Haloferula helveola: one gene and its partner. The protein of the gene in region 2 binds, or shares a complex with, the protein of the main gene of each other region. Links are inferred from orthologs where the notes say so. Each region holds a gene or a part of one and is shown on either strand. Other genes may lie near its edges.

Region 1 (2,981 bases), 1.6 Mb from region 2 along the record:
CTCCTGGATTTCCGGCGTGTCGATGCGGCGCTTGCCGTCCTGCTTGCCGTCGGTCGCCTTGGCATCCTTCGCCGGTGCGGCCTCGGCCTTGGCCGGTTCTTCCTTCGCCGCGGGCTCGGCCTTGGCTTTCGGTTTGGCGGCCGGCTTGCTCGCCTTCGGCTTCGTCGCGGCGGCCTTCTTGACCGTCTTCTTCGCCGCCTTCTTCACGACCTTCTTGGCCGGAGTCTTCTTCTTGGCCGGAGCCTTCTTGGCGGGCTTCTTCACCGCTTTCTTCGCGACCTTCTTCACCGTTTTCTTCGCAGCAGTCTTCTTGCCGACCTTCTTGGCAGCTTTCTTGGCCGGTGCTTTTTTCGCCGTCTTCTTGGCCGCTTTTTTGGCGGCCGGTTTGCGGGCGGTCTTGGTCGAGGCCTTGGCCTTCTTGGTGGTGGCTTTCTTCGAGGACATTTGCGGGACGATGGAGATGGCAGGGTAGACCTCACCCATTACTGGGCGGACCTGCCGTGGCTGGAACGCGCGCGGAACATTTCCGGACCCGCCGTCGGGGTCAAGGTTTTCTTTCGTCCCGAAAATCCCCTTTCTTCCAAGGATTTTCGCTTCTTTTGCCGCGGGCGCTCGGAGCGAACCGGTCGGTGGTGAGCGCCCGACCCTGCAAGCCTCCGATCAGCTCGGCGATTTCCTTGGCCCTCTGGAGCAGTTTGATCTGCTCCTCAATGCCGAGATCCGGGTCGTTCAGGGCGGCCTTGATCTGGGCGTCCTCTTTCTCAAGGGCCAGCGCGCTGGCGTCGGCCAGCGTCTGTTCCGCGCTCGTGACCGGGTCGTCGGGCAGGTTCTCGGAAAACGACGGCTCCTGCTGCAGGGCGAGGCGCTGGCCTTCGGGCAGGCCGCTGAGGAAACTGTTGATCGAGGCCGGCGAGGTGGGGTCGGGGCGGGCCGACAGGATCGCTCGCAGGATCGCGACGCCTTCGAGCTGCTTTTCGATCTCGTGAATGTTCTCGAACTGCTCGGCCAGCCAGTCGCGCGCCTCCGTCGAATGGAGGGCCAGCGCGCACAGGGTGCCGATGCGGCGGTCGAGCGGGACCGGTTCGACCACGGCGGCCGGCTCGGGTTCCTCCTCCCGCCGCCGTTCGAATTTCCGGCGGGTGGCGCCTTTGCGGGCCACGTCGGCGACGGCCGACCGGAGCTCGGGCACGCCGGTCCGGAGGCGGGTCGCGACGTGGTTGATCATCGCGTCGCGCGAGACCGCGTCGCTCACCACTGACAGCAGCTCGGCGCAGTCGCGGGTGAAAGCGGCCCGTTCCTGGGGTCCGGACAGCCCGCCGTTGGACTTGGCGTGCTCGATTTTGAAATCGAAGAAGTTCAGCGCCTCGCCGAGCAGGGCACGGAAGGCGTCCGTGCCGTTCTTCTGCATGAAGGAGTCCGGATCCTCGCCCGGCGGCATCCGCACCACCCGGACGGAAAAGTCCTCTCCGGCCAGTTCCCGGAAGGCCCGCTCGGCGGCGGTGTAGCCGGCGGAGTCGGCGTCGAAGCAGAGCAGCGCCTGCTTGGTGTAGCGCTTGAGGATCTTCGCGTGCTGCGGGGTGAAGGCGGTGCCGAGCGGAGCGATCGCGTTCTCGATGCCTTGTTCGTGGCAGGCGATCGCGTCGATCTGCCCTTCGCAGAGAAGCACCGCCTTTTCGTTCATGATGCCCTTGCGGGACCGATCGAGGGCGAACAACACGTTCGACTTCTTGAACAGGGTGGTCTCGGGCGAGTTGATGTATTTTCCCGATCGTGGGTCCTCGCGCAGCTGCCTGCCGGAAAATGCGATCACGTCGCCGTGGTCATTGCGGATGGGAAACATCAGCCGGTCGCGGAAGCGGATGTAGAGCCCGCCGGAGTCGCGCTGGATCGCGAGCCCGGAATTGACGAGGTCGCGGCCGCGGACGCCCTTCTCCCGGGCCCAATCGAGGAAAGTGCGGGCCGACTCCGGCGCCCAGCCGATCTCCCAGCGCTCGGCCATTTCCTTCCCGAATCCGCGCGATTTCAGGTACTCGCGGGCGTGGGCGGCATCCGGCGATTTCAGCAGCAGCGAGTGGAAGAAGCGCGAAACCTCTCGATGCAGATCGAGCAGCCGACCGCGGTCGCGGCGGGCGCGCTCTTCCTTCGGGTCGACCGCTTCCTCGACGATCGGGATCGAGGCCCGGCTGGCGAGTTTCTTGACCGCATCGATGAATGTCAGGTTCTCGTGCTCGCGGACGAAGTGGATCGCGTCGCCGCTCTTCTTGCAGCCGAAGCAGTGGAAGAACTGCCGGACCGGGTCGATCGAGAATGACGGCGACTTCTCGTTGTGGAACGGGCAGAGGGTGACGAAGCGCGAGCCGGCGCGCTTGACCGTGAAGCCGTAGGAACTGATCAGATCCACGATGTCGGTGGCGGCCAGCACCTGCTCGACGGTTTCTCGTGGGATCTGCGGCACGACCCCCGATGTACGCGTCGGGGGGAAAGTTCCAAGGTCCAAACGCGCCGGGCTGCCACGAAAACCGTTTGATTCTCCCCGGTCCGTGGCGAGGGAGTATTGGAGTGTCCAATCAAGGATGCCCGGAAGCCCGAAAAGCCATGAAAATTGCCCGTAGATCCGCGAACGGAGAGTCTCGCGAACTGTTGCTGAAGGAGTATTTCCTCAATGCCTACCTGATCGCCCTGCTGAAAGCCGCCGGGGAGCAGGTCGGCGAATTCACCCGCCGTCCGCAGGCGCTGAAGGCGGCTCCGGTGCGGATTCGCTGAGAAAAACGAAAGTTTGCGCCACGCGCATGGAACCTGCTAGCGTTCCATTGATGGGTTTCGTTGAGGTGCTCAGAACCGCACTCGGCTGGCTCGAACTCGGACTTCCCGAAGAAGCACTTCAGGAACTCGAGGGCCTGACCGCACGAGATCGCATGCGCCGTCAGGCACTGGAGCTCAAGCTGGTCGCCCAGATGAAAGCCGGCCGCTGGAATGCCGGG
Region 2 (7,756 bases):
CGCCTCACTGGCAATGGTAATCATGCGGGGGAGGCGGGCCCGGATTTTTGCCAATCGGGGGACCAGGATGGATGGAATGGATAGGATTGCTGAATCGGCCCTCTGGACCCAAGGCGGGAACCTCGCTGCGCTGCCCTTGGAAACGCGTGATTCGAAGGGAAAACCATCCTATCCATCCCATTCATCCTGGTCCCGATCTCTCCAAATCAGCATGACTTCGCACGAGCTTGATCGTCCGACCTCACTGGCACGGAAATCCCGATTGCCAAGCGGCTCCGGCTCTGCTCGATTGCAGGCATGGCGAACGCAACGAACGTTTTGGCTAGCGGGATCGACATCAACGGTTCGATCCGCTTCTCCAACGACATGATCATCGACGGCAAGATCGAAGGTGAGATCATCTCCGACAAAGGCCGGGTTACCATCGGCGAGAATGCCCAGGTCAAGGGCGACGTCACCGCAGGTGAGGTGAAGGTCTTCGGCAAGGTCGAGGGCAAGATCACCTCCGAGCGCTGCGAGCTGAAGGCGAAGAGCCGGCTCGATGGCGACATCAAGACCAAGAGCATCGTGATGGAAGACGGCGCCTCCCACAGCGGCCGCTCCGAGATCGGGGGCTGATCCCTGGCTTCTCGATAACTTTTCGAAAGAGGCGGCCCGGTCGGGCCGCCTTTTTTCGTGCCGTCGTGCGGCGGGCGCCAGGCTCAGCGCAGCGAGAAGCCCGTGCCGCCGAGATGCTTGGTCGGACGGAAGGCGAAGAAGTTGATGCCCTTGCAGATCTGCGCCATCACCGGAAAGGCGAGAAAGATGGCGACAGGGTAGAAGACGATCATGAGGATGCAGAAGGTCATGAACAGGCCTTCGGACAAGCGGGGCGCGGGTGCGAGCTCAGGGTAGGCCTCGACGGTCTTGTTCCAGTCGACACTGAGCCCGTAGAAGGCTTGGAAGATCCAGTAGAGGTTGAAGAGCGGAATGAACATGAAGCCGATCGCTTTGCCCGCACTCGCCCTTGCGAACCCGCCGTTCTCAATGCATTTCCAAACCCGATACAGATAGATGTAGCCGAGGATGGCCACGAACAGATTCAGGACGTAGCCGCCGATCATCAGGATCGAGAGGATCCCGGCCGCACCGTTGCTCATCCGATCACCTTGGGATCCGATGAGTGCGATCGGGATGATGATCAGAGCCACCGCTGTCAGCAGCAGACCGAGCCACATGCCGAAGCTGGCACCTTTCACCGACACGTGGGGATACTCGCCGCCGGGTTGGACGGTTTGGGTCGTCATGCCCGTCGCGGGAGCGGCGTAGGGGTTCACGTTGAAGCCTGCGGGGCTGGCGGTGGCTTGTGCGACGGGCTGGGCCTGCACGGGAAAGACGCCTTCCACTTCGCCGGCTGGCAGCCAGTTTTCCATGCCCTCGGCCCACACGAGTGATTCGCGGGTGATGTTGCCGCCGGTGGCGAAGCTGACGAGCTGCTCGCCGGTGTAGGGACCCAATTGCTGGTCCTCCTGCATGACATACCACTGTGCCTCGGTGCTCATGATCTGGGTGGGCGAACTTCAGCCCGCAAGCCACCCCGAGGGCAAGTCGAATCGGTTCGCAAATGGACGTCGCTTTGTCGCCCGGCTACTTGTTCAGCTCCGAGCACAGCCACGCGATCCGGGCCGCCACCGAGTCCATGCTCAGGAGTTCGTAGCGGACGTCGGGATCGTGGACGAACTGCTGGCACATGACGTCGGCGAGGATGGCCGGATCATCAATCGACTGGGCCATCGAGCGGAACGCGTCCTGCACCTCACCGGCGAAGTGACCGACCGCCTCCTCGGCCGCCTCGTGGAGGGATTCGAGGGCGGAGGCAGACTGGGACTCGGGCTCGAAGACCTGGGCAATCGGGCGGATCCGCGCCTTCGGGTAGGGGCTTTCCAGATCCCATTCGACGAAACGGACCCGGATCACCCCGTGGAGAAGAAGATTCGAGGTTCCGTCGTCCATCTCGCGGGATGCCCGGACGAGGCCGATCGTGCCGATCGGCGAGGTGCACTCGGCGGGGTCATCGGTCTCCTCTGCCGCGTGGAGACGGCCGACGGCGAAAAAGCAGGAACCTTCGAGCGTCTCGGAGAGCATCTGGCGGTAGCGGGGCTCGAAGATCCGGAGTGGCATTCCGCCATGAGGAAAGAGCGTGCAGCCGTGCAGGACCATCACGCCACAGCTTTCCGGGATCTCAAGGGTCGACATCTGCCCCAGAGGACGCCGGTGCGGCTTTCGGCGCAACGCCAAATGCACCCGAACTCAATGACCTCGCTGACGGGGTTCCCGGGTATTGCAGGGTTCGCCGCAGTGGAAGCAGCGGAACCAACGGGTGAACAGGGCTCTCAGCGCGATTGCCGCCCGAACGCTGCCGAAGGCCCGGGAGGCTTTCGGGCTCACCGGCGTTGCCGCCAGCTTTCTCAACAGTTGTCCCCGGCAAAGCGGACAGCGGAGGTTCCCGCTTGTCATGAGATAGAGCAGCCCCACCCCGAAGGCGGATCCGAGCAGGATGATCGTCAGGCGAATGCCCCGCGGGTCATGGAAAAACATTCCCCAGACGAGCGCCGCGGGCAGCGCGATCCACGTGGCGCCGCAGGCCAGAAAGCAAAGCGAACTGAACTTGAGGCGCCAGAGGGTCCGACGAGAGGCGAATCGATGCACAACCTTTTAATCTAACACATATCGTGCCCAACGATTGCCGATTCTGAAATATTGGCAATTTCGTCATAATTTGGTGGGTCTGGAGCCCGGATTTGACTCAGTCCATTTCCCGGGCCCGGGTCTCGAATCGCATGAGTTCCGCAATGAAGGTCAGCGGCACGTGGCCGGTCTCACCATTCCGGTTCTTGGCCAGTACGAGTTCCGCCTTGCCGGCGAGCTCCTCCTTCTCCTCCTCGCTTTCGGCGTAGTAGGCGCTTCGGTAGAGCAGCCCGATCATGTCGGCGTCCTGCTCGATGGTTCCCGATTCCCGGAGGTCCGACATCCGGGGCACACCGAGCGACGACCCCGTCCGTCCTTCCGGGCCCCGGTTGAGTTGGGCGAGGACGACGATCGGCACGCCGAGCTCCTTCGCCAGAGCCTTGATACCCGCGGAGATTTCACCAATTTCCCGTTCCCGCGAGTTGGCGGCCTGACGGCTGTTCGACTTCAGGAGCTGGAGGTAGTCGATCGCGATCAGGCCGATGCCGTCCTCGCGTTTCCGTCGCCGTGCCTTGGCCCGCAGGGTCTCGATCGGGATCCCGGCGGTGTCGTCGATCCACAGCTTGGCCGCGGCCACTTCCTGCGCCGCGCGCTTCAGTTTGAGCAGCTCTTCCTTGGCCGGCTTGAAGCCCTTGCCGAGCTTGCTCATCGCGAAACGCGCCCGTGAGAAGACCAGACGCTGGACGATCTGGAAGGCGGTCATTTCGCACGAGAAGACCATCGTCGGGACGTTCTGATCGACACAGATGTGTTCGACGATGTTCATCATCAGCGAGGTCTTGCCCATCGAGGGGCGGGCCGCCACGACGAACATTTCACCCGGCTTCAGGCCTTTGCTCATCGTGTCGAGATCGCTGTAGCCGGTGGCGACTCCCTGGACCTCCATTTCGCCCGCGAGGATCTCCTGGAAGCGGGTCATTACCTCGCCGACGGATTCCTTGATGGAAAAGCCGCTGGCGGTTTCGCTGCTCTGGCGGATGCCGAGGACCTCCTGCTCGACCCGGTCGAGTAGTTGGGCGGTGTCCTCCGGGTTGTCGTAGGCCTCGGAAATCGACTCCGTGCAGGTGCGGATGATCGAGCGCAGGACATGCTTCTCCTTCACGATCCCGAGGTGGGTCGCGAAGTGCGCCGCATTGGGCGCATAAGTGTAGATGTCGGTGATCGCCGACGGTCCGCCGATGTGATCGAGGATCCCGCGGTCGTGGAGAAGCTGAACCAGCGAGACGAGCTCGATCTCGGTGCCCTTGTTGTTCAGGTCGACGACCGTTTCGTAGAGGAGTCCGTGGGCCGGCAGGTAGAAGTGGTCCCGGCTCAGGCCTTCTTCCTGGGCGCGGACGATCCACTGCTCCGGGTCCTTGAGCATCGAGGAAAGGATGCTCTTCTCCGGCCCGAGGGCGTTCGGGAGCGTGCGTGAAACGTCTTCACGATCCGGAGTGGCGGGTGATTGCAGCGAAGGAGCCTGAGTCTCGGTGGCCATGGGTGCGGGTGAACATGCCCCGCCGGACCCGTTCGGGTCAACGGGGGCAATCGGTGAATTGTCTGTGAACAACCATCAAGTTGTTCACAGCACCCTAGGGCTTCAAACAAAACGGGCGGGTTCCGAGGAACCCGCCCGCTTGGGAAAATGCTGAGTGCCGTCCGGCTTACTCGTCTTCGCCGGTTTCCTCGGTCTTGGCCTCGACGTTGATCGTCAGGGTCGTGCTGACCTCGGGGTGCACGCGGACCACGACGTCCACCTTGCCCGAACGCTTGATCGGCTTCTCGAGATCGATCGCGTGGCGGTCGATTTCGATACCGGCGGCTTCGAGTTCCTTGTGGATGTCGATCGAGGTGACCGAACCGAACGCCTTGCCGCCTTGGCCGGTCTCGAGCGTGAACTTCGGACGCAGCTTCGAGATCTTGGTCGCGAGTGCCTGGGCATCGTTCAGCTCCTCGGCCTCACGCTTGCCGCGAGCGATCTTGAGGGCCTCGACGTGGCGCAGGTTGGAACGGGTCGCCTCGAACGCTTTGCCTTGGGGAATGAGGAAATTGCGCGCGTAACCGGCGCGGACCTTGACGACATCGGCCTCGGAACCGAGACCTTCGATCTTTTCGCGGAGAATGACTTGAGCGGTGGCCATGACGTGTGATGGGCGTTCGTGGGGGCGGGGAGGTAGGGTTTAGTGCCGATGGAGTCAAGGAAAATGCAGGATTCGGGCATCAAGTCCACGACAGGGGAAACCGCGAATGGACGCCAATGGACACGAATCTTGGAGGCACGGGCGATTCCGTGGCAATTCGAGCATGTCTGCGTCCATTCGTGGTTCGGTTTTCCGAAATGCGAGTTGCTGGGAATCCCGGAGCCACGGTTCTGGTGAAATCTTTGTTTCTCGGGAATTCCGGCTTGGCAGGGCAGGGTCGGGTCGGCGGATGATCCGGCCATGCAGACTCAGGAAGCCCGGAAACTCGGGGCAGGCGGGCGTTTCATCCGTCAGGTGCCCCCGACGCCGCTGGTCCCCGTCGAGCCGGAATCCGGCCTCGGCCCGGTTTGGTGCAAGCTGGAGTTCATGAATCCGAGTGGATCGACCAAGGACCGCATCGCCCGCCACATTCTTGAGAAGGCGTGGCGGCGGGGTGTAATCAGTGCCGGAGACACGGTGGTCGAGGCGTCGAGCGGCTCCACCAGTATCGCGTTGGCTCTGGCATGTGCCCAGATGGGGCTGAAATTCGTCGCCTTTATCCCGTCAACGGCCACGGCCGAGCGAGGATTGATGATTCGGGCTTACGGGGGCGAAGTGCGTCGGGTCGACGGCGGGATGCCGGATGTTCTCGGAGCCGCCGTGGCGGCGGCGGATTCCGAAGGTTGGTTCGCGGTTCGGCAATTCGAGAATCCCGACAATGCTGAGGCCCACCGCTTGGGGACGGGGCCCGAGATCCTCTCGCAGATGGACTGCGGCACGGTGGACGCGATCGTCAGTGGCGTCGGAACCGGCGGGACCTTGCGCGGTCTCTGGGAAGCATTTGCCGAGGCCGGTTGCGGGGTGCGGGCGGTGGCCGCGATCCCGCATGCGGGAGACGCCTTCGGGCACAATGCCGAATGCTGCAGCCTCGCCTTCAGCAAGGAAGTTCCCGGAGTCGTCGAATGCCTTTCCAAACTCTACGAGGACTGGAAGGCCGATGTTCAGGCCGGTGTGCTCGAGGAGCTCCCGGTCGGTGAGGAGGAATGCCTTCGGCAAACCCGTCGGCTCTGGAGCATGGGTTTTCCTGTCGGTCCGAGTTCCGGTCTGAACCTCGCCGCGGCGATGGAGGTGAAGCGCCGCCTCGGTGTATCGGCCCGCGTTGTGACGGTTTTCCCCGACCGGATGGAGCGCTATTTCTCGCATCGGGTGTTCGAAAAGTTGCGCGGGGAGGCCTGACGCTGCTCTGGAAACTCGACGGGGCGGGATCCGGAGTCTAGGGTGTTAGGCGATGCCTGAGGATGAAGATCGCAAGGACCCTCCGCCGCCAAGTCTGAGCCCGCCGCCGAAGCCGCCGCCGGTGGATGTTGCGGGCACTCCTCCGCCAGCACCGGCGAACGAGGGTGGCAGCGTCGAGGTGACCAAGGTTCCGCAAGACTCCGAGGAGGATGAGGAGAATCTCGAGGCCGGCAGCATCGCTCCGCTCAACAGCCGGTTGCTGGCAGGTCTTATCGATGGCTTCGTTGCCAGTGGTTTGTATTGGTTGGCGACGATGATTCTCCCGGGTGCCTTGGAAAAGGTAGGGTGGCTGGTTTTCGCCGGATACTGGATCGTCCGTGACTCGCTGCCCTTCATGAAGGGCCAAAGTGTCGGCAAGATGGCGATGAAGCTGAAGGTCGAGAAGGCCGACGGCGGCGACATCGTGAAGGACTGGGAAAGCGCCTTGATCCGCAATGCCGCGCTCCTGATTCCCATTTTCGGGTTGGTCGAAGCGATCATCCTGATCTCCCGCGATAGCAAGCCGGAGAAGGGACTGCGTCTTGGTGACGAGTGGGCGAAGACCAAGGTCGTGACCGCGCCGACGGAAGATTCCGGAGGGGAATCCGACTCCTAGCGCTGGCACACCGGGCACCAGTAAGTCGCGCGTTGTCCGAGGACGGCGTGACGGATCGGTGTCGAGCAACTGCGACAGGGTTCTTCCGCGCGGCCATAGACGAACAGCCGTTGGCGGAAGTAGCCGGGTTGGCCGTCGGAGTTGACGAAGTCACGGAGGGTCGTGCCGCCTTGCTCGATCGAAGCGGCCAGCACTTCGCGGATCGCTGCGACGAGTCGCGCAAGCCTCGGACCCGAGACCCGGCGGGCAGCCGTTCGTGGTCGGATTCCCGCCCGGTGCAGGGCTTCGCTGGCGTAGATGTTGCCGACGCCCACCACGATGCCCGCGTCCATGATGACCTGTTTGATCGGCGCCGTGCGACCCTTGCAGGCAGCCTTGAGGTGGGCGGTGGTGAACTCATCCGACAGCGGTTCGGGTCCGAGCGATGCAAGCAGCGGGTGATCGAGCGGATCGCCCGCCGGCAGGTGAAGCACGATTCCGAAGCGTCGGGGATCGTGGTAGCGGATTTCCCGGGTGCCGGGCAGGCATAAGATGACGTGGTCGTGCTTGCGGTGGTCCTCCGTCCGCTCGCAGACGCGCAGGCTCCCTGACATTCCGAGGTGGATCAGCAGTGCCCCGTCATCGGTATCGGCGATCAGGTACTTCCCGCGTCGCCGGATGCCGGTGACGGGCTTGCCGCAGATGTCCTCGATGTCCGCTGAAACGGGATGCCGGAGTCGTGAGTCGCGGACGATCACTCCGGTGATCGGCTTGCCGACCAGATGGGGGGCAATGCCGCGGCGGGTCGTCTCGACTTCAGGAAGCTCGGGCATCGGTCAGGGGAGAATGTAGAGTGTGGTGGCGACGACGTGGCACGCACTTCCCGCGATGACGAACGCGTGCCAGATCGCGTGGTTGAAGCGCAGCTTTTGCCAGACGAAAAAGCCTACTCCGAGCGAGTAGCAGAGCCCGCCGGCGACCAACCACGCGAAACCCGCCG

Evidence for each region. The genes of interacting proteins can lie anywhere in the genome.
Region 1: the proteins of dnaB (region 2) and dnaG are in contact, whole or in part, in a crystal structure (PDB 2R6A), measured with the Geobacillus stearothermophilus proteins. The link is inferred for Haloferula helveola from one-to-one orthologs. Residues at the interface, in WP_033016901.1 of Geobacillus stearothermophilus: Ser13, Glu15, Ala16, Gln18, Glu91, Leu92, Asp94, Ala95, Val96, Pro97, Thr98, Ala99, Ala100, Asn101, Tyr104, Tyr105, Ile108; in WP_049624496.1 of Geobacillus stearothermophilus: Lys456, Leu457, Leu458, Pro459, Ala460, Asn463, Ala464, Leu467, Leu535, Leu536, Ile537, Ala538, Gln544, Glu545, Asp548, Tyr549, His552.

The regions. Positions count from the first base shown.
Region 1 is NZ_AP024702.1:3,213,607-3,216,587, forward strand. It holds dnaG (DNA primase), read right to left. Parts: upstream 2,456-2,981; coding sequence 545-2,455; downstream 1-544. Other genes in the region: rpoD (RNA polymerase sigma factor RpoD), read right to left, coding at 1-444; HAHE_RS11970 (hypothetical protein), read left to right, coding at 2,596-2,763; HAHE_RS11975 (tetratricopeptide repeat protein), read left to right, coding at 2,814-2,981. UniProt on the Escherichia coli protein: RNA polymerase that catalyzes the synthesis of short RNA molecules used as primers for DNA polymerase during DNA replication.
Region 2 is NZ_AP024702.1:4,854,377-4,862,132, forward strand. What follows is about bases 1,996-4,898. They hold dnaB (replicative DNA helicase), read right to left. Parts: upstream 4,205-4,898; coding sequence 2,786-4,204; downstream 1,996-2,785. Other genes in these bases: HAHE_RS18380 (LON peptidase substrate-binding domain-containing protein), read right to left, coding at 1,996-2,235; rplI (50S ribosomal protein L9), read right to left, coding at 4,371-4,847. Outside these bases: HAHE_RS18370 (polymer-forming cytoskeletal protein), read left to right, coding at 298-618; HAHE_RS18375 (DUF4339 domain-containing protein), read right to left, coding at 702-1,541; more of HAHE_RS18380, read right to left, coding at 1,627-1,995; HAHE_RS18395 (cysteine synthase family protein), read left to right, coding at 5,148-6,122; HAHE_RS18400 (RDD family protein), read left to right, coding at 6,175-6,777; mutM (bifunctional DNA-formamidopyrimidine glycosylase/DNA-(apurinic or apyrimidinic site) lyase), read right to left, coding at 6,774-7,589; PAQR family membrane homeostasis protein TrhA, read right to left, coding at 7,593-7,756. UniProt on the Escherichia coli protein: The main replicative DNA helicase, it participates in initiation and elongation during chromosome replication. Travels ahead of the DNA replisome, separating dsDNA into templates for DNA synthesis.